Regions from separate parts of the Paenibacillus sp. RC73 genome, predicted to be linked through region 2. Evidence: riboswitches for the same ligand, from Rfam matches in the RefSeq annotation. Region 2 holds a riboswitch; each other region holds the start of a gene.
The links. A riboswitch is a leader RNA that binds a small molecule or an ion and turns the genes downstream of it on or off. The one in region 2 is predicted to bind thiamine pyrophosphate.

Region 1 (5,380 bases), on a different contig from region 2:
GCCTTAGCGAATGGGCCAAGCCCGACCTGCTCCAGCCATTGCAGGGCTTCCTTACGGCGTTCGCGTTCGCTGCTGTGCCGGAGCTGCGCTGTTGTATCTTTACGCCGCGCATTTTCCTGCCCGAGCAGCACGTTGTCCAGCGTGGTACGCCACGGGAAAAGCGCGGGCTGTTGAGGCATATAGCTGATATGCCCGCGTTCCCCAGTCACGTCCTGTCCGTTCATACGGATGTGCCCCAGCTGCGGCTTGAGCAGCCCACCGATGATGTGAAACAGCGTGCTTTTGCCGCTGCCGGACGGACCGATCAGGGAGACGAATTCCCCAGGTCGAACGCTCAAGGATACATCCTGCAATACAGGCAGCGAGCTTCGCTTTTCCCGGAAGGCCAGGCTAATACCGTCCAGTTCCAAGGCTGGAGAAGTGGAAGAATGCTCCTGCGGTTCCACGGCTCGTTGTCCACCAGCCATATTTTGCGGTGATAAGTCAGTAGGATGCAGACTCATACGCGCCACGTCCTTTCTTTGGTATCCTTTGGTTCCATTTGGAAGCTATTCCTGGTCGGGTTTCCAACGTACCAGCCATTTTTCCAGCAGTAGAATAGCTACGAACATTAGCAAGCTAAGTGTAACAATAATGCCAATAGCGGCAAAAATCAGATCCGTGCGGTAGGCTGATTTTTGCAAATTCATATAATATCCAATTCCTTCACTGGCTCCGATCCATTCCGCAATGATCGCGCCCATCACGCTGTAGGTGGCGGCAATCTTGATGCCCGAAAATACTTGTGGCAGGGAATGCGGCAGCTCCAGCTTCATGAAAATAGCCATACGGCCTGCGCCCGACATGCGCATATAGCTCATCATCGTGCGGTCCGTCCTCGTCAGCCCGTCCATGGCCGCTACAGCCACAGGAAAAAAGCAGACCAGTGTAATAACCATCAGCTTGGGCAACACGCCAAAACCAAACCACACCATCAGCAATGGGCCGAGAGCGATGGTCGGAATGTTTTGACTAAGAATGAGCAGCGGATACAGAGCCGATTTGAGAAAAGGGATGGTATGAAGAACAATGGCGATCAATAGTCCAGTTGCTGTGCCGATAGCAAATCCCGCCAGCGTTAAGCGAACGGTAGCCCAAGTATGGGCACCAAGCAGCGCCGACTGGGCCATTCCTTCCTGCACGATCAGGGACGGAGCTGGCAGTAACCAGGATTCAACATGTAAATAGGAAACCGCCCCCTGCCAGGCGGCTAAAAAGAAGAGGACCGCCACAAGGGGCGGCCATACGCTTTTCCACCAGGATGCGCTTTTGCCTTTCGGATTCATGGGCGATATTTCTCGGTCAGCTTATCCATGCTGATGCCCTGCGGGTTATGTGCGATTTTGATTTGTGAAATGATGCTTGGACTGCCTGCTTCCGTCAGTGCCTCGTGCATTTCTTTAACCACCTTCAGCAGCTCGTCCAGCTCGCCTTCCATGGTCGTATCCAATGGGTTCACCTGATGTTTGACACCGGAGCGCTGAATAACTTCAATTGCCGTATCTACATATACGTAAGAGTCCTCGTTATTGGGGGTTTTAGGAATTACTTGAATACTGAGCAGTGTGTTAGCCATGTGAATTCACCTGTCCTTCATTGGATTGTTTTTAGGGGAATATGGTGGTTTAAGGCGGGTGAGACCGCTCCGCGTTTCATTTGATCTTACGATCGCTGTTGCCGTGGGATTCATTGAATAAATTTAAAAGGTAAGAATCCCACGGCAAAGGCGAACGCTGCGCTTCTCCAGATTCAAATGAACCGCTGCGCTGCCAACCACCTTAAAACCATCATATTTTTGGGTTTTATTGGTGTGGCATTTTTACAAAAGCAAAATGAACATAAAAACGAAGTGGACGGAATGGTGCTGTACAAGCGTTAGCGGTCGCTTTAAAAGCCTTCCATAGGGAAGCTCGCTTCGGAAGCATCAACCGACTGCGTAGTGGCACAAAGGTACTTTCAAGTTCGATTTACAAGATTAACGCTTGGGCAGGAAGTCGTTTGTGAAGGCTTTATCGACTTCCAAAGGCTTGCTGAGCAGCTTGCGTTCGTACATCCAGTCGGAGTAGTTTTGCCATACTTCCGTTTTTTGTACGCCCCATTGGGCGGCATCGTCCTGATAACGCGGGCTTAGCCATTTTTGGCTGGCGAGTACCAGCTTTTTATCCAGTTCCGGAACCGCTTTGGTCAAGATGTCTGCGGCTTCTTCCGGGTGAGCGATGGTATATTCATAGCCTTGGGCGGTCGCGTCCATGAAGGCCTTGACCAGTTCGGGATCATTTTTAATGGTCTGTTCGTTGCTCACGATGACGGGTGTATAGTAATCCAGACTTTTGGAATAATCTTTTACATACAGCATATCCAGTGGTTCACCCCGTAGTTGGGCTTCAATCCCGGTCCATGCGTAGAAAATCCAGGCAAAGTCGATATCCCGCTTCACGGCTGTAAAATAATCGGCATTACCCATGTTGATGATCTTCACCTTGCTTACATCGCTCTTGTCTGCGTCCATGATGGATTTCATGACCGCTTCTTCTACGGGCGAACCCCAGCCGCCGTATTTTTTACCTTCAAAATCCTTCGGGCTCTTAATCCCGCGGTCAACCGGGGCTGCGAAGCCTGATGTATTATGCTGAATGACCGCAGCGATGGATACGAGCGGTACCCCTTGCGTACGAGCTTGTGTGACTCCCTCCTGATAACTGATACCAAAAGGTACAGCATTGGAAGCAACCATTTGATCGGCTCCGCCCGAACCGGGCTGAACGATCTGGACATTCAAGCCTGCTTTTTCGTAAAATCCTTTGTCCTTGGCGACATAGAGTCCCGTATGATTCGTATTTGGCGTCCAGTCGAGCACGACTTTAACATCCTTGAGTCCCTTGGTCGGGGAGGTCGCTTGGGTATTGGCGGCAGGAGCCGCGCCTTGTGGTGCAGAGGGGGAGCCTCCGCCGCAGGCGGTCAGAGTCAGGGTCATGAGCCACAGACTGATCAGCCCTAGGCTTAACATTTTCATGCGCTTCATCGTTGTGTTCTCTCCTTTTATTACCCGTAATCCGTCGGATCAGACAGCTTATGTTTCCCATTTTACAAAAATAACTTCTGCCGGACGCTATCTGTTCCAACAACATCATCTTCAACAAAAAAAGCGCCCCGATGTTCCGGGACGCTTGCGCTTGTATATACCAAAGTAAGGGATGGCCCGCCGTAATAAGAAAAAAGGGGCGCATCTTGCTTAAGCATTCCTACGCTGGCATTACCCAGATCAGGTTGTAAGGGTCAGTGTCTTGGGACACACTCTCAGCCGGCCGATTCCAGCACCCCTGGCATTGTATAGTCGAATGGGTTATTCAATTCGGGTTTACTACGACGATTATATGCCTAGAAGGCGGGTCTGTCCAGCATTGGGGAAGAAGTGACGGTTCATTTGCTGTACGCTAGGGTACACTTTTACTGTGAGCTTTGTTCTGAAAATGACCATGATCCCATCGGTTGATGTTGTTTTACAGAACTGCCGCAGGTATGGTTTGATGAGCTGGTGTCGGATCATGGCATGGGCATTCACAGGAATTCTAATTTGCGAAAAGGAGTTGTTGTACCGTGGGTAAAACGGAAACATTGGATCGCAGCCAACTGGAACAAGCCATTGTAAAGGCTTTGGATAACAACAAATTTTGCTCGTTGGGTACAGTAGAAGGCGGCAAGCCGAAGGTGCGCTATATGGCTCTTTTTAACGAAGGGCTGAACATTCATCTCGCGACAGATCGCAAAACACATAAGGTGGAAGAGCTGAAGGATAATCCAAACGCTTATCTGCTGCTGGGCTATGAGGTTGGCGGTACGAAGGAAGTCGTGGAGGTTGAGGCTACTGTCCGGGTAACGGCTGACGAGGGACTCCGCAAACAAGTGTGGAATGATTCGTTGAAGGAATGGTTTTCTGGCCCGGATGACCCCGATTATGTCATTCTGGATGTGAATCCGACTCGTATTGAGTATGTGGGTAAGCAAACCGGACGTCAGGTGTGGGAGAAATAGAATTGGATAGAATATGAGGAAACCAGCAATTCTCCGAGTTATTTGGGAGGTTTGCTGGTTTTTATGTTTGCGGAAAATTAATTATTTTTTCATAAATAAATGGAGTAAATGACTACTCTTTTGTCCGGCGTTGGATTAAAATAGGAATGGTGGGCTCAAAGCTTACATATATGTGCAAAAGTATGTGTATGAGGCCTACATCTTAATGAGGAGGGATATATTTTGATATTTCATAAAAAATGGTTTAGAGGGCTTACAGCAGCAGTCGTTGCCTGTAACATGCTGGTGTTTTCAGCCGCTCCGTCTTGGGCTGCCAGCGAATCCAAGGATAGCGGTACAGTGAATTTGCGGATCATGGAAACAACGGATATTCATGCGGCCTTGATGAATTACGATTACTATGCGGACAAGGAAACGAACGAATATGGCTTGATTAACACAGCTGGACTGATCCAGCAGGCGCGCAGTGAAACGAGAAACAGCCTGTTGTTCGATAACGGCGACTTGTTGCAGGGCAATCCACTGGGTGATTATATGGCCAGAAGCAAAACCTTCGAGAAAGAAGGCGGTGTCCATCCAGTCTACAAGATGATGAACTTTATGGGCTATGATGCGGCTACGGTGGGGAACCACGAATTTAACTATGGTCTCGACTTTTTGGAAAGATCACTCAAGGGAGCTGATTTTCCTTACGTAAATGCGAATGTGTATTACGATGATGGGGGCCAAGGGACTAAAAATTATTTTACCCCTTATCGGATTCTTGATAAAACGGTAACGGATGAGAAGGGGAAAGAGTATACGCTCAAAGTGGGCGTGATTGGCTTGGTAACGCCCCAAATTACACAATGGGATGAAGGCAATTTGAAGGGAAAGGTCGTTACCAAGGACATTGTGGAAACGGCAAAAAAGTTTATTCCTCAAATGAAAACCGAGGGTGCTGACATTATTATTGTGCTGGCACACACAGGTTATGAGGATGTACCGCAGACTCCGATGATGGAAAATGCCGTTAAATATTTGAGCAAGGTAGACGGAATTAACGCTATTTTATTTGGACACGCGCATAAATCCTTCCCCGGCCCTGATTTTAAAGAAATGAGCGGTGTAGACCGGGATAAAGGAACGATCAATGGTGTGCCGGCTGTAGAAGCTTCCTCATGGGGCAAGGAGCTAGGTATTATTGACCTGACCCTGGAAAAGAAAAAATACGAGTGGAACGTAACAAATTCACAGTCTGAAGTGCGTCCGGTTGTGAATCCCAAAACTCAGGCTGTGCAGATGAATCCTGAGTTTAAACTGGTAGATG
Region 2 (5,380 bases):
CGGTCCCGACTACTAAACTAAGAAAACGGGCCTCTGGCCCTTGTTCTGGACCTAGGCACATTTTCCCTCAGAATGACCATACACCTAATCCTCATTTTGGACACATATGACCATCTTCCTGTTTTATGTCAAAAGCGTTTTAATTTGAAAAAATGCGTTTATAATGATTGAAACATTACCAAGCAGTCTACCCGGTATTACGACATCAAGTACATACGAATAGTCCTATACAGACGTCCTAAGCAACTCAATCTGAATTTGACAAAATGGAATTGGAGGAACTACCTGCATGAATACAATGAATTTAACTGTACACACCTTGATGCCTTTCCATCAACAATACCAACGTGCCAACGCGGTGAGTATGCAGAAGAAAGAAGACAGCTCGGAGAAGAAGCTCAGCTTTCAGGACATTTTGAATGAGAAAATGGGTAAAAAATAAAGCCGCCCTTTATCCGGTTGCATGATCTCGCTTTACATAAGCTAAAAAGCCGTGGCCCCTACAATCTGTAGAGAACCACGGCTTTTGTTATTCATGCGTTCATAAGTTTAAGGATTTACTGCCCGTCATCCCGATACTGCTCTGCCTTCTCACGCATCCCGGCGGCTACCGCTTCTTCGGTGTTCAGCCCCTTATCCGCCGCATAGGCGCGAATGTCCTGCGTGATACGCATACTGCAAAACTTGGGACCGCACATCGAGCAAAAGTGTGCTTCCTTGGCTCCCTCTGCTGGCAGCGTCTCATCATGGTAGGACAGAGCCCGCTCAGGGTCGAGCGAAAGATTGAACTGATCGCGCCAGCGGAATTCAAAGCGTGCCTTGGACAAAGCATCGTCCCGCTGCTGCGCCCGTGGATGGCCTTTTGCCAGATCGGCAGCATGTGCCGCAATTTTGTAGGTAATGACACCCTCGCGGACATCATCCTTGTTCGGCAGGCCCAAATGCTCCTTCGGCGTAACATAGCATAGCATGGACGTCCCGAACCAACCGATCATTGCCGCCCCGATAGCCGAGGTAATATGATCATATCCGGGTGCAATATCCGTCGTGAGCGGTCCCAGTGTATAAAAGGGAGCTTCCTTGCAAATTTCCATTTGCAGTTCCACATTCTCCTTGATTTTGTGCATCGGGACATGTCCCGGTCCTTCAATCATGACCTGAACGTCGTGCCTCCAGGCAATTTGCGTTAACTCACCCAACGTATCCAGCTCAGCAAACTGTGCCTCATCATTCGCATCATAGATACTACCCGGACGCAGACCATCCCCGAGGGAAAAGGCCACATCGTAGGCTTTCATGATTTCGCATATTTCCTCAAAATGCGTGTACAAAAAGTTCTCCTGATGGTGCGCAAGGCACCATGCCGCCATAATCGACCCTCCACGGGACACAATTCCTGTCATTCTACTTGCCGTCATCGGAATATACCGCAGCAGCACGCCCGCATGAATGGTGAAATAGTCCACGCCCTGCTCCGCCTGCTCAATCAGCGTGTCACGATACAGCTCCCACGTTAGCGCCTCGGCTTCGCCGTTCACCTTTTCAAGCGCCTGATACAGTGGTACAGTCCCAATCGGCACAGGGGAGTTACGGATGATCCATTCACGTGTCGTATGGATGTTACGGCCTGTGGACAGGTCCATGACCGTATCCGAGCCCCAGCGTACAGCCCAGGTCATTTTCTCCACTTCCTCCTCGATGGAGGACGTAACCGCAGAATTACCAATGTTCGCATTAATCTTCACGTGAAAATGACGCCCAATCACCATCGGCTCACTTTCCGGGTGGTTGATATTTGAAGGCAAAATAGCTCGTCCAGCCGCCAACTCCTGTCGAACAAACTCAGGTTCCACCCCTTCGCGGATGGATGCAAATTCCATTTCGGGCGTAATGATCCCTTGCCGCGCATAATGCATTTGCGTTACACTACGCCCTTGCCGCGCACGGAGCGGACGGTTGGTTACGCCGGGAAATTCAGCCGTCTCCCGTTTGGAGCCGGGCTTCAACCCGTTATCCTCTGGCTTGACGGCACGCCCCTCGTAAGCCTCCACATCGCCCCGTTCCAGTGCCCAAGCCCGCCGTAATGGAGGCAAGCCCTGACGGATATCGACCTGATAGGCTTCGTCGGTCATGGGACCGCTCGTATCGTACACACGTAACGGCTCATGATGCTCCGTGCCCTGTGGCGTATGTGTGGGATGCAGGGCGATTTCACGCTCCGGTACGGCAATGTCCGGCCGCGAGCCTTGAATATATACCTTGCGGCTCCCCGGAAAGGGCTTCACCCCTCCTGTCTGTTCATCCACTGCGTTCCCTGCTGTTCCTTCTGTTTCTGTCGGTTTCATTGTCCATTCCTCCCGTTTCGATGAAATGACACACCGATCCGGAACCATCCCCAGGCTGGCTGATCTATGCAAAAAAGCCGGTTCCCCAGGGAACCGGCTAATCTAACGAAACAGCTATGCAGACGGCTACGCACGCGGAATCATACTCCGATGCATTGCCATAGACAGCGGCTACGTATACATTTCAATGGCCGATTACTTCCCTACGCTGGTATGATCCAGATCAGGTGCAAAGGGTCCGAAATCTAGTGCGATTCCATCTCAGCCCGGCATTACAGGCTCCCCCAGTAAATGTGATAATTCTATTCGCATGAGGCGGCTATAACTGACAACCCGCCATCCCCATCAGATTACTTCAAATTTACGGCTTTGGCAACCCTTCTCTGGTCCCTTTTTCCAAAGATTATGGAAGCATAAGCCCCATTTCCTTTGCCGCCTCGATCAAAATCGGTGCAAAATCATGCAGCGTCTCGGGCGCTAGTCGGCTGACCGGACCGGATACAGACAAGGCCGCAGCGACCTGTCCCTTCCGATTCACGATAGGCGCAGCCACAGCAGCAGCGCCCGGCTCCCGCTCCTCATAGCTGGTCGCATAGCCCTTCTCACGAATATCCTGCAATTGAGCCTTATAGACCTCCGGGTCTACCGAGGGCGGCCATTCATCCCCGCTTAGCAGGGCTTCCAGCTCCTGCTGCGGCATAAAGGCCGCCAGCACCTTGCTGGAGGCTCCTACAGCCAGCGGCATGCTTGCACCCACTGGCGCAACGCGGCGGATCGCCTGATTGCTCTGCACGGCCTGAATGCGGATACGCATACTGCCATCGCGCAGGTATAGGCTGACCGTTTCGCCCAGACGGTCACGCAATCCTTCCATCGCTGGCTGTAATAGAATCGCCGGCTCGTCGCTTTGCGACAGATGGGTGGATAGCTCCCATATCCGGATGCCGAGCCGGTATTTTTCCGTTGCGGGATTCCGAACGACAAAGCCCCGATCCTCCAGCGTGGTCAGCAGCCGATGAACGGTACTTTTATGTAAACCAATTTTGGAAGCAATCTCTGTTAGACCCAGATCGGAATCTCCAGTAAAACACATCAGTATATCAAGCGCACGCTCCACGGCGCGAACCGTTAATTTACGGTCTTCCATTGTGAACCGCTCCTCTTTGTTCCATATTCGTTTCACACCATGAAACATGGTTACATAAATTATATAGAATAGTCGCGGCTACTGTAAACCAATGTTTTTGTGACAGCCATATTACAGAACGAGAACAAACATCGACAAATCTTTGCATCATTTTTACTTTTCCGGTTCAGCCGTTGACTTTGGATAACACGCATCATACGATAATAGGTATCTATACGGACATAAACTATCATTTTCAAGTGGAATTGTACCTAGAATTCTATGAAACGGAGTTCATTTTTATATAAGGAGGCTCTTACATGATTTCGACATCCCAGCGCAGCTCTCAGCTACAGCATGCTGTCCATGAGCCGTCCACCCCACTGATCAACCCCCGGCTGCTGCGAATCAAGCATGTCGTTATTGCCTTGCTGCTGTCGGTCGTATTTTTTCTATTGTTTTGCTTTATTACCCTGCACGCCTATATCGCATGGGTACTGACGAATCCAACCGTCGCGCCACTGTACTCGAACCCGATGCAGGCCAAAGGAATGCCCTACGAGGATGTCAGCTTCCCCGCCAAGGACGGCAGCCGGATGGTGCAGGGCTGGTATATCCCGGCGGATCAATCGAAGAAAACGATTATTTTCAGCCACGGTTATGGGGCCAACCGCGAAGAAAGCTGGATTCCGATGTATGATCTGGCGCATTATGCCCACCGTTTGAATTTTAACGTTGTCATGTTCGATTACGGATTCGCATCACAAAATAGCAAAGCCGTCGCAACCGGAGGCAAAGCGGAATCCCAGCAGCTTCTCGGGGCGATCCAGCTTGCGAAGCAACGCGGTTCCTCGGAGATTATCGTATGGGGCTTCTCGATGGGGGCAGGAACTGCTCTTCAGGCGGGCTTGCAAACCAAAGATGTGGACGCCATGATTTTGGACAGCACCTTCCTCCTGGAGCCGGATACGCTGTACCATAACATTCATAATCAAATTGATCTGCCGCGCCATCCATCTCTGGAAATTCTGGAGCTGCTGTTTCCAGTCTTGAACGGTACCAGCCTGCATCAGATTCCATACCAAGAGGTCAAAGCGGAAAACTATCCGTTCCCGATCATGTTTGTACATGGGACGCAGGATGAAAAGGCTCCTTACCCGATTGCGGAAAAGCTCGCTGCCAATCAAACCAACCCGCTTTCCAGTGTATGGATTGTCAAAAACGGGCTGCATGAGCTTATTTTCAGGGAGCATCCACGTGAGTATTTGCGGCGGGTATCGACGTTTTTAAGCGGTGTACAAGAGCTGGAGGACAAGAAAACTATCGCTAATGCCAGTAAACAAACGACTACGAAGTAAGGGGTCTATTTTAGAAGCCATACTCCTTTCAACATAGAGAAGCCCGTCTGTGGACACTTAACCCGTGCCGCAGCGAGGCTTCTTTTTTTGCGTCCAACTATGTATTCATTGCCCCACATTACATGTCCGCGCCGGATCGGGGAGTTTATAGACATATTCCCGATGAGACGGCGAATATACTGGGTACGTATGCATCCGGGTCAGGTTCTTGGGACCAGCCCGGATAGCCATAGTGGGATACGGGAGGTAAAAACGATGCTGAGTACTTACGGGTCTTTCCTGCCCTTACGTGTGCTGGAGGAAATCCGGCATTGGAAACAGCAGGAAAGCTGGCATGTGGAAGTGATTAAGTCCGCTACAGAGGGCCTGGAGCCTGCCTACGTGCGGCTGCTGGATGACTGGAGGACGGTATTCGAACAGACGGAACGCACCGCTATAGAGCTGCTTGAAGAGCAGCGAAGCGCCCTTGATCCGGCAGATCAGGCGTGGCATCGTCAATGGGAGCGGTCGGCGGCGGCTGCACAAGCACAAGCCGGGCATCCGGGGCAATC
Region 3 (5,380 bases), on a different contig from region 2:
AGCTCACTAATGACTCGTAATGGAACCAGCGTGTGCCCGTTAATAATAACCGGAGCTGTGATGTTCGTCGAGTAATTCCGAGAATTGTTTAACTCGTACACTGCAAGGGTCGAATTCTTGACTTGAAGCACCACTTGTTTGCCATCGGTAAGGCGATTCATGATAATCTTTTTGGTCGCTTTATCATAGTTCACTTGGTAGCCCACACGTTCACCGATAAAGCGCAGCGGGACCATCGTTACCCCATTTATCACTCGTGGTGCCTGAGCCATCGTCGTAGTACGCCCATCGACATAAGCTGATGTAGATCCTGGTGTCAGGGTGAATGAAGTTGAATATGAGGAAAACGCATTGTTAGAGTATGAAGACGCTGTGCCAGAAGTCGATGTAGCTGAGCTTGTCCCGGTCGATGAGCTACTGGTACCAATCGCTCTATTGCGAATAGCTTCCAGCCGATCCAGAAGGTCGCTTTTACGTGTCCCGCTCGGCAGATCACTGATTGCGTCTCTGGCAGACCGCCAGTCGGAGGCGTTCAAACTGTTTTCCGCAATTCGCATCAAATCTCTTGCTTTCTCATAGTTGGATGAACTAGATGAAGACGAGGAATAGCTATAACTATCTGCACGTTCTGAGATCTTTACACCGCTAGATTCCCTTCCACTGCTATTTACGCTTGTGACCTTAATCTCATACCAGCGTCCTTCACGTAAATCCGTAATTTTGTAGGATTCAGAGGATGTAGTGCCCCTATAATCACCATCAACATATATTTTCACTTTTTCGGCCTGACTCGGCATATCGTAAGTAATTTTGATCCAGGTATCACTCTTGCTATCTACTTCAAGATTGGATACTTCCGACGAATTGGAGGACGTGCTGTTCGTTGTGGCAGTCAGCCTCACACCGGAGGACAATGCACCTGTGCTTCGCTTGGACCTGATCATAAACGTGTATGTCTGGCTTGCCGACAGATTGTTGAATGTATAGGATGTTCCTGTTGAATCGGTTACCAGTTGTCCGTCCTTATACAGACTGACCGTACTAATTCCGCTGGGCCTCGTCCAGGAAACAGTAACGCTATAGTTATTAACTGATGTCACTGAAGCTCCTGTTACTTCTGGCACTGTATCGACGGTGAGCGCTGTTGTCGTAACCGGAATATTGACCCCTCCAGATATGTTGCCGGATTTGTCCACTGTCTTAACTGTTACCTTATAGTTTGTCGAAGCAATCAATCCACTGAACGTATAGGACGTCCCTGTAGTTCGCTGCACCTCTTTGTCATTTAAATAGATAATGGCTTGGTTCAGGTCAGCATCCTTCGGCAATATATAATTCACAGTAAAAGCGTTGTAACCCACATTCGTCGCTGTCAGCCCGCTTACCTCTCCTGGTGGTGTCTTATCTACAGGAGCATCAACGGAAGCTGTTTTAGTCTGTACTGTAGTACCTTGAGATTCATTACCACTCTTACCCACCGTCTTCACTCGGAAGGTATATGTCGTATTCGGCTGTAAGCCGCTCAGCGTATAAGAGTTACTTAGGATGTTATCTACATACACGTCGGTGCTGACACCGATCACCTTTACATGGTCAAAATTGATGTCCGACGGGTTGGTCCAAGACAAATTCACCCTTGTTGTATCTAACGGAACCGCTGTCAGATTGCTCACCTCTGCTGGTGCAATACTCAGAGCAGCGGATTGGCTCGCCACCGCATCCGTCCCTCCCCAGATACCATATCCCGTATTTAAAATCAGTGTAGCCGTTGCGAACGGAGCCATCCATTGGCGCAAGCGCTTCTTATTCATGATCTATGCTCTCCTTGATAACAATATGTATTTGTCTAACCAGTAAGCAAGCTTACAAAAATCCACTGCTGCAATACATAATTGGCAATATTTGGCATGAGCAGTAGGTGCCCATTTAATAGTTATCGGAATATTTATAGGAAATGTTTAGACTGATCGACTCCATTGAGTTGTACTTCCGTTCCCAGACTATCAGTACAAGCTCTTGCCCCAATAGAAGAACAAGGACTTGCATACATAAAAAACCGCGCCCAGCGCGGATACCAAAGATAATCGTATGATTTATGCTTGATTTCAGAATATCCGATCTAGCGGGCGCACCCTACCGTACTGGCGTACATCGTCCGGCGTTATAGCGAACAGCATATTAAGCAGCTCGATCTGAAAGCTTCCTGGTCCTTCCGTGCCTTTTCGTTCCGCTGCCATTTCAGCAGCAACACCATATACAGCAAGCGCTGCCATACCAGCAGTAAGCCTGTCGTTTTCGACAGCAGTGAAAGCGCCCAGTACCGAAGTTAATAGGCAACCAGCCCCGGTAACTTTGGTAAGCAGGCTATGGCCATTTTCAATGATCCACCCTATACGGCCGTCGGTAATGACGTCTTCTTTGCCGGTGATTGCAACAATGGTATTCAGTTGATGGGCTGCTTTGACTGCAAGTTGTGAAATATTCAAATCACCTGTTTCTCCAGCATCGACACCTTTAATCTGCATGTCTTCGCCAATGATTTGTGCAACTTCAGCAGCGTTACCACGAACAATATCCACCTTGACCCGATCCAGAATACGGAGGGAGGAGGCTGTGCGGAATGGAGTCGCTCCCGCACCCACGGGATCTAACAGCACGGGTACCCCATGTTCATTAGCCGATAAACCAGCCACAATCATAGACTCTACGAGTTCTTCATTTAACGTACCGATGTTAAGTACAAGCGCCCCTGCAATTCGGGCCATATCTGCGACTTCCTCTTTGGCGTATGCCATAACTGGTGAAGCGCCGAGCGCGAGCAGTCCGTTCGCCGTGAAATTGGTGACGACCACATTGGTTATATTGTGAATGAGCGGATTCGTATCCCGCATATTTTGTAGCAACAAAGCCATATTATCTAACACAAAAAACAACCTTCTTTCTTCAGGAACCTGTGAAAGGCTGTTGGCTTATACATATGTATACACTTATATCCCTACGCTGGCATTATCCAACAGGTTCACACGGTCTACGACGGCTTAGTCGTACTCTCAGCTTGCTTCCACAGGCTCCCGTTATATTTTTTTCTAATGTTACGGGTTCGTCGTACAAAAATCAACAGGTAATTGCCATAAAGACATGGATCGCAATATGTAGAAAACGTTTGGAGGTTTACTTTTTGGACAAATCTATCGCCTCCTCCCCGTCTGCTGTTGTAGCCGCTGATGGATCGGGTGACTACCTTTCTCTAATTGAAGCCTTAGCATCCAATGAAACAAATATTTTTGTGAAAAACGGTATTTACAATGTTTCTTCTACTGTGCTGATTCAAAATCATGCTACAAAAATACAGGGTGAATCCGTTGAACATACGATACTCCGTCAAACCGATCCTTCAAAGGACTTAATTACAATTAACGCCAATGATGTTTCAATTACCCGTTTAACCCTAGATTCATTAACTCACTCTGCTCAAGCAGCTCTTGTTATTGCATCCTCTAACCGTACCCGCATTGAAGGAAATAAAATTTTAGGTACTGCAAGTATTTTTGCCGTATACTTTGCTGGTCCAAAGGTGGCAGCAGGCGCAGAAACGATTGCAGCAGTAGAAGAAAATCATCTCGATAATGAAAATGTGTTTGAAAATAACACCGTATATTCTGATTTTATAGGGGATGGCATATCCTTTTCTCTTCAGAAAAATGGTAAAGTGCGCTATAACAATGTATTTGGCTCCTCGATCTCTTTTTATATGTGCCGTGATTCCGAAGTATTGGGCAATCTCATTAAGGATTCTCCTCTCTCCGGTATCTCTTACTCATTGCCCGCTTATAACAATCGCATTGAAAGGAACATCATCCTTCGTTCGATCAATTCAGGTATTCGTGTTTCCCGCAATTTAGAGCACCCTATTTCATTAAGCAGTCGATACCATGGATTAGAGATTGTTTATAATATTATCTTGGACACTCGCTTTTTTGGCATTGAACTGGATCAGCTCTCTGGCGGTATTAACGTGATGTTCAACACGATTGATCATCCTGATTTCTCGGGCATCCAGGTTTTGCGATGTTCTAAAATCAATATTTCCAGTAATAACATTTCTAATTTTGGAGCATGGAAAGGGCGTGGTAAAATTCGTGATTGGACGAGTGATTCGAACGGTATTTATCTGGAAACGGATGTTCAACAATCCAGCATTCATTTAAATGAAATCATATCCAATGGAAATGGGGATTTTGGCATTCGGGTTACGAAGGAAACTTCTCAAAATCGTGTTTATTTCAATCAAAATTTAGGCACTTATGTTCAGTATTCCTTATGTATAGAGGGCAATAATTTTTTGAAATAATATTGCCCTAAGAAAAATTTTATGCTTATACCGTTGTATCTGTCCACTCATTCATGCCACCGATCATATTAACCGCATGAAAACCTTTTTCGCCAAGTAATTCACATGCCAGCCCGCTGCGGTTTCCGCTTCTGCATACCATAATCTTTTCTTACTTCGGATCAAGCTCGTGTTGTCTTTCCAGCAATTGACCGAAAATGACCTCCTTAACGGCTTTTTACTAGAAGCTGAATCGCTTCCTTAACAAGTTTATCTGTATCTCCACCAGCTTCTTGCTCTTCCAATATACAACGTTGCAGATTCTCTGCTACGATTTGGGCAATCGCTTTATCTGATGCGTTGCGTACGGCAGATAACTGGCTTACTACGTCCTTGCAGGACTGTCCTTCATCCATTAAACGAAGTACCCCACGCACCTGACCCTCAATTCTTCTCAGGCGCGTTTTCAGTTCATCACTATAATTGTAATCCATAAGGTATAGACTCCTTTTTGATTTAATCATATACATGTATAGGTATATTATAAACCAAAAAAATAATTAGGACACCCTAAATGAATAGATTTACCTTGCCCTGCGAAGCATCCCCCAGGTAGGCAGCTACTCCGGCATATTCCAAACCGTCCATCATCTCTTCCTGTTGCAGCCCTAGCAGATCCATGGTCATGGTGCAGGCCACCAGCTTGATTCCCTGCTCTTGTGCCAGCTCAATAAGCTGCGGAAGGGAAAGCGCATTATGCTTTTTCATGACATGCTTGATCATCTGCGGGCCGAGTCCTGCAAAATTCATTTTGGACAATGCAAGCTTTTGGGGTCCACGCGGCATCATCCAGCCAAAGGCTTTTTCGAGTAGCCCCTTATTTGTGCGTACGAGTTCCTCCTTACGCAGCGTGTTTAGCCCCCAAAACGTAAAGAAGATGGTCACTTCATGGTCGTAAGCTGCCGCACCATTCGCGATAATAAATGCAGCGATAGCCTTATCCAGCTCCCCGCTAAATAATACGATGGTTGTTTTTTGCTGAGTATATTC
Region 4 (5,380 bases), on a different contig from region 2:
TATGATTCTGGACTATGACGGCTATTATGTGTTCGCTTCCGTAACTTACACAGATAAGCATGGACAAGCTGTCCAAGGACCCAAATGGAGTGAAAAAAAACCTTATGCCTACGTTGATTCAGCAGGTAACAGTGTAGGGTTTACTTTGGATAATTATGTACATGCCTATGATGCGAGGAATCACAGGTGGATAGAAGGCTTTCAGAAGGAGCTTCAGGGACAGACAACGATCTCGTTGCTTAATGACCCGGAAGCTTTTGAGCAAGTACGACGTTCCACTATTGTCCACAGCATTCAGGAGGATCTGGGCCGACTCATTAATCTCCATAACGAAAAGGCAGCACATAATGGTATATCCTATACATTCACGCTACCGCTTATCTCACAAGAGGAATGGTATAACACGGTAGATGATGTGGGGCTGATGGCGTTTATCCAGGGAATCCCGGTTGGAGACAGGTACTATAATAACTATGGGTTTGGTGGCGGAAGAGTTGTGAGGAAGCAAGCCATGATCGGCGGCGTAGAGCCGGATACCGGAATGAAATATTTTTACAGAGATTCTTGTCCAGCTCCCTTTAAAGCGACAGAGCGTTTTACGGATGAAAAATCTGCGGCGGCCGCAGGGTATTTTGAATATAAATGTTATAATGTTTATAAATAAATCTTTAAACAATCTTTAAATAAATCACTCCCATGAGTGGTTTTTCTTTTTTTATAAGCAGGCAATATCAAAATCCTTCAAATTCACCCATTTTCAATATTCCGATAAGGCTACTGGATGTGCTACAATAAGGCTTTGAAAGAAATGCATATGAAATAAGAACAGTCGGCATTGCCGATGACAATAAGGAGCCAAAAACAGCTTATGAGTTTATTGACTGTAGAAAATGTATCCCATAACTTTGGGGACCGCGCATTGTTTAAAAATGTATCCTTCCGATTGCTTGGAGGGGAACGTGTAGGTTTGGTGGGAGCCAATGGTGTTGGTAAATCGACACTGATGAACATCCTGACCGGAAAATTGCTTAAGGATGAAGGCAAAGTGGAATGGACTCCACGTGTACGTTATGGGTATTTGGATCAGCACACCAAGCTGACACCTGGTAAAACGGTGCGGGATGTACTGAAGGACGCCTTTCTCCCATTGTTGGAATTGGAAAAGGAAATGATGCAGATCACTGACAAGATGGGGGAAGCTTCTCCTGAAGAACTGGAAGTGCTGCTGGAACAGATGGGTGAAATTCAGGAACAACTGGATATGGGGGATTTTTATCTCATCGATGTGAAGGTTGAAGAAATGGCGAATGGATTGGGCCTTTCCGCAATAGGACTGGAGCGGGATGTTTCCGCACTTAGCGGTGGACAACGGACGAAGGTCCTACTTGCCAAGCTGCTATTGGAAAAGCCGAATGTGTTGCTACTGGATGAGCCTACCAACTATTTGGATGTAGAGCATATTGAATGGCTTACACGTTATCTGAAGGATTATCCATATGCGTTTATTCTTATTTCTCATGATACTGAGTTTATGAATCAGGTCGTTAATGTCATCTATCATCTTGAATTTGCCAAGCTGACCCGTTATTCAGCCAACTATGAAAAGTTCCTTGAAATGGCAGACCTGAACAAAAGCCAGCATATTGAAGCTTATGAGAAGCAGCAGGATTTTATTAAGAAACAGGAAGATTTCATTCAACGCAATAAGGCGCGCGCCTCTACGTCAGGTCGGGCGAAGAGTCGTGAGAAGCAGCTTGATCGAATCGAGCGCATCGATAAACCGGAAGAAGCGGCTAAGCCAACATTCCAATTTAAAGAAGCACGTGCGAGTGGGAAAACGGTGTTTGAGGGTATTGATTTTGAAATTGGCTACACCCATGCCCTGTTGCCTAAAATGTCCATGACGATTGAACGCGGCGATAAAATTGCGATTGTGGGCTACAATGGTGTCGGTAAATCGACATTGCTCAAAACCATTCTGGGAAAAATTCCGCCGATCAGCGGCAAGACCTATCAAGGGGATTTCTTGCAGCCAGCTTATTTTGAGCAAGAGGTACGAGCAGAGAAAGTTACACCGATTGAGGATGTGTGGAATGAATTCCCGCACTTGAACCAGCATGAAGTACGGGCGCATTTGGCGCGTTGCGGTTTGAAAAATGAGCATATCACCCGTCCGCTATCCGCGCTCAGTGGTGGTGAGCAGGCCAAAGTCCGCCTATGCAAACTGCTAATGCGGGAAAGCAATTGGGTGCTTTTCGATGAGCCTACCAATCACTTGGACATCAAAGCAAAGGATGAGTTGAAACGTGCCTTGAAGGAATACAAAGGAACGGTGCTGCTCGTATCTCACGAACCGGACTTTTATGAGGATTGGGTAACCAAAACGTGGAATGTGGAAGAATGGACAAGTAAAGTCAACTAAATATCCAGTTCTGTACCAAGCTTCACAAGAAGCAGGGTTTGCAGGATTAGGAAATTATGCTAAGCTATCTTTAGCTGATACAATAAAATAGTTACACTAGGGGAGCCGCCCATGCGGCTGAGACGGAATAAACGGATTTCGGACCCTTTGCACCTGATCTGGGTTATGCCAGCGTAGGGAAGTGAGCGCCGTACAAACGAGGTAACGAATTTATTACTTTGTTTGTATGTGGGACGATATACGTATACGGATATAATGATCCGTTTGGTTATTGGACGTACGTTAAACCACTTCCTTCGGGAAGTGGTTTTTTTGCGTTTTCGTTCTTGTTCATATATTCGTATTCATATACCGTACCCCTTCATTTTTTTGCTGGTAAACGTGGTTAGTCCATAACGTATAGCACGATATGAGACTGTAAAGATACAGGGTCAGCTTACAACCATTTAGTCCATTGTGAGGTGAGAATAAGATCGAATTGCACGTAATTACGATGGAAGGCGATTTTAGTGCACATGCACATACTGCCCAAGTGGCTGCTGCTATTCATCCGTATGTTCATTATGTACACGTGCGCTTGAAGCAGAAGGGCGCATCTGAATTGCTTGCTTTAACCCGCAGTATGGTGAATCGAGGAGTTCCTTTACAGCAAATTGCAGTAAATGACCGGGTGGATGTTGCTTTGCTTACCTCCGTTGGAGCTATCCAGCTACCGGCTAACGGATTACCTGTTGCAGCTGTCAAAAGCTTACTTTCAGAGGATATGCGCTGTGGGGTGTCGGTGCATTCCTTGGAGGAGGCACAGGCTGCCGAACGGGCAGGAGCGCATTATGTACTCTATGGCCATGTGTATGAGACTCACTGCAAGCCTGGTGTTACTCCGCGAGGTATAGCACAGCTTGAGCGCATATGCAGGCTGCTGAACATTCCTGTGATTGCTCTAGGCGGCATACAACCACGCCATATTCACGAGCTGTATACTGCGGGTGCAAGCGGAATTGCGGTGATGTCCGGCATCTGGGAGGCTGAGTCCCCCGTTGCGGCTGCGATGGCGTACAAGCGAATGGTGGATCGGGTAGTGCACAGCATGTAGTGGTGAAATGAAAGTAGGAGATCGCTGCAAGCAGAATCGTTAGTGGAGAGGAGAGATGGAACATATGCCAGAGATAAAAACAGAGGTACAAGCTATTGGACACGCTGAATGCTTGGTGATTGGTGGAGGTGTCATCGGTAGTTCCATTGCTTATCATGTGGCCAAGGAGGGTCGCAGTACGATATTGGTGGAACGATTCATTCCGGGCGGGGGAGCCTCAGGGGCTGCGGTTGGGATGCTGGCAGCAGAGAGTGAAGAATTCACCGACCCTGAATTGGCACAGTTCGCTCGCACAAGCCGGGATGCATTTCCCGAGCTGGTTCGTGACCTAGAGCGTTTGTCTGGTGTTTCGGTGGAATTCCGTACAGAAGGATTTGTGACTCCCTTCCGTTCGGAAGCAGAGGGGCAAAAACGCTGGAATGCGGCTATTGCGCAAGAGGTTGATCATCCTGTGTGGTGGGATGCCAGAGAATTGGCTCGCCGAATTCCAGGTTTGGATGGTCAAGTGATCGGGGCTATATACCGATCAAAGGAGACACAGATTTCTCCTGCCCAGCTTTGTCGTGCTTATACGGGGGCAGCTGTCGTACTGGGAGCAACAATATGCTCTGGTACACAGGCGGAGCAACTTGTAGTACAGCATGGGCGAGTTTGCGGCGTACAAACAGACAGTGGCTTTTTTTCCTGTGATCAGGTCATTATTGCTGGAGGCTTGGATAGTATGAGACTGCTGGAGCAGGTCGGTTTTGAATATCCGCTTTATCCGGTCAAGGGTGAGGCTGTTTCAGTCTCCTTGAAGGAACATCCGTTGGAATATACCCTTTACGCCGATGATATTTACTTAGTGCCCAAGCGGAACAACGAGCTTTGGATTGGAGCGACGAGTCTGCCGCATCAGTTTGACAAAGAGGTGAGCATTGGAAGCCTGGAGGGGCTGCTGGCCCGTGCTTCTGCCTGGTTGCCTCGCGTCCGTGAAGCTTCTTTTATATGCACTTGGGCGGGCTTGCGTCCGCAGGCAGTGGCGGGGCGTCCTTGTATTGGGCCTGTTCCCGGCGTAGAAGGAGTATATGCCGCGGTCGGGCATTACCGGAACGGTGTGTTGCTGAGTGAAGCTACCGGGCGTGCGATAGCAGCTCTGTTAAAAGGGGCTAGTGTGGCTGAGCTTGGAATAAGCGGCTTTTCTCCTGAACGTATAAAGGAGGCGAGCGAATGAAGCTGACGATTAACGGTCAGAACATGACCTTTTCCAATCGGATCATTCATGTGGATCAACTGCTGAAAGAGCTGGATTTGAAAGTGAAAACTGTAGTGGTGGAGCTGAATCATCATATATTGACTCGTGAAGATCATGATGAAGCGGTACTGAAGGATGGAGACAGCTTGGAAATTGTACATTTTGTGGGAGGCGGTTAATCATGTTAACGATTGGTAAAGCATCTTTTACGTCAAGGCTGTTATTGGGTACAGGAAAATTCCCTGATCTGGATATTCAATCCAAAGCTGTGGAAGCTGCGGAGACCGAAATATTAACATTTGCCGTGCGAAGATTAAATTTGGAGGAACGGGATAAGCAACATTTTCTGGATACACTGGATTTGAGTCGTTATGCGCTGCTTCCCAATACGGCAGGAGCGACAACGGCGGATGAGGCAGTGCGTATCGCTAAGCTGGCGAGAGCCTCAGGTCTGTGCGACATGATTAAGGTGGAGGTCATTGGGGATAGCAAGACATTGCTGCCTGATCCTTTTGAAACACTCAAGGCCAGTGAAAAACTGCTGGAGGAAGGTTTTATCGTGCTGCCCTACATATCGGATGATGTGATTCTAGCCAAAAGGCTGCAAAAGCTTGGCGTACATGCTGTTATG

Region 1: linked by a shared signal. The riboswitch ahead of ABH897_RS23865 (ABC transporter substrate-binding protein) and the one ahead of thiC (phosphomethylpyrimidine synthase ThiC) in region 2 are both predicted to bind thiamine pyrophosphate.
Region 3: linked by a shared signal. The riboswitch ahead of thiM (hydroxyethylthiazole kinase) and the one ahead of thiC (phosphomethylpyrimidine synthase ThiC) in region 2 are both predicted to bind thiamine pyrophosphate.
Region 4: linked by a shared signal. The riboswitch ahead of ABH897_RS26485 (thiamine phosphate synthase) and the one ahead of thiC (phosphomethylpyrimidine synthase ThiC) in region 2 are both predicted to bind thiamine pyrophosphate.

The regions. Positions count from the first base shown of each region.
Region 1 covers NZ_JBIYCV010000013.1:70,328-75,707, forward strand. The annotation lists gene ABH897_RS23850 (ABC transporter ATP-binding protein) at 1-503, opposite strand, end outside; gene ABH897_RS23855 (ABC transporter permease) at 549-1,325, opposite strand; gene ABH897_RS23860 (MTH1187 family thiamine-binding protein) at 1,322-1,615, opposite strand; gene ABH897_RS23865 (ABC transporter substrate-binding protein) at 2,015-3,061, opposite strand; TPP riboswitch at 3,262-3,371, opposite strand; gene ABH897_RS23870 (pyridoxamine 5'-phosphate oxidase family protein) at 3,637-4,071, shown strand; gene ABH897_RS23875 (bifunctional 2',3'-cyclic-nucleotide 2'-phosphodiesterase/3'-nucleotidase) at 4,294-5,380, shown strand, end outside.
Region 2 covers NZ_JBIYCV010000006.1:45,947-51,326, forward strand. The annotation lists gene ABH897_RS15460 (hypothetical protein) at 290-442, shown strand; gene thiC (phosphomethylpyrimidine synthase ThiC) at 558-2,345, opposite strand; TPP riboswitch at 2,529-2,641, opposite strand; gene ABH897_RS15470 (IclR family transcriptional regulator) at 2,749-3,492, opposite strand; gene ABH897_RS15475 (alpha/beta hydrolase) at 3,792-4,829, shown strand; gene ABH897_RS15480 (Fe-Mn family superoxide dismutase) at 5,085-5,380, shown strand, end outside.
Region 3 covers NZ_JBIYCV010000005.1:236,756-242,135, forward strand. The annotation lists gene ABH897_RS14215 (fibronectin type III domain-containing protein) at 1-1,811, opposite strand, end outside; gene thiM (hydroxyethylthiazole kinase) at 2,106-2,912, opposite strand; TPP riboswitch at 2,976-3,085, opposite strand; gene ABH897_RS14225 (right-handed parallel beta-helix repeat-containing protein) at 3,179-4,351, shown strand; gene ABH897_RS14230 (metal-sensitive transcriptional regulator) at 4,558-4,824, opposite strand; gene ABH897_RS14235 (DsrE/DsrF/DrsH-like family protein) at 4,901-5,380, opposite strand, start outside.
Region 4 covers NZ_JBIYCV010000020.1:21,095-26,474, reverse strand. The annotation lists gene ABH897_RS26495 (hypothetical protein) at 1-664, shown strand, start outside; gene ABH897_RS26490 (ABC-F family ATP-binding cassette domain-containing protein) at 869-2,422, shown strand; TPP riboswitch at 2,511-2,619, shown strand; gene ABH897_RS26485 (thiamine phosphate synthase) at 2,901-3,515, shown strand; gene thiO (glycine oxidase ThiO) at 3,580-4,728, shown strand; gene thiS (sulfur carrier protein ThiS) at 4,725-4,928, shown strand; gene ABH897_RS26470 (thiazole synthase) at 4,931-5,380, shown strand, end outside.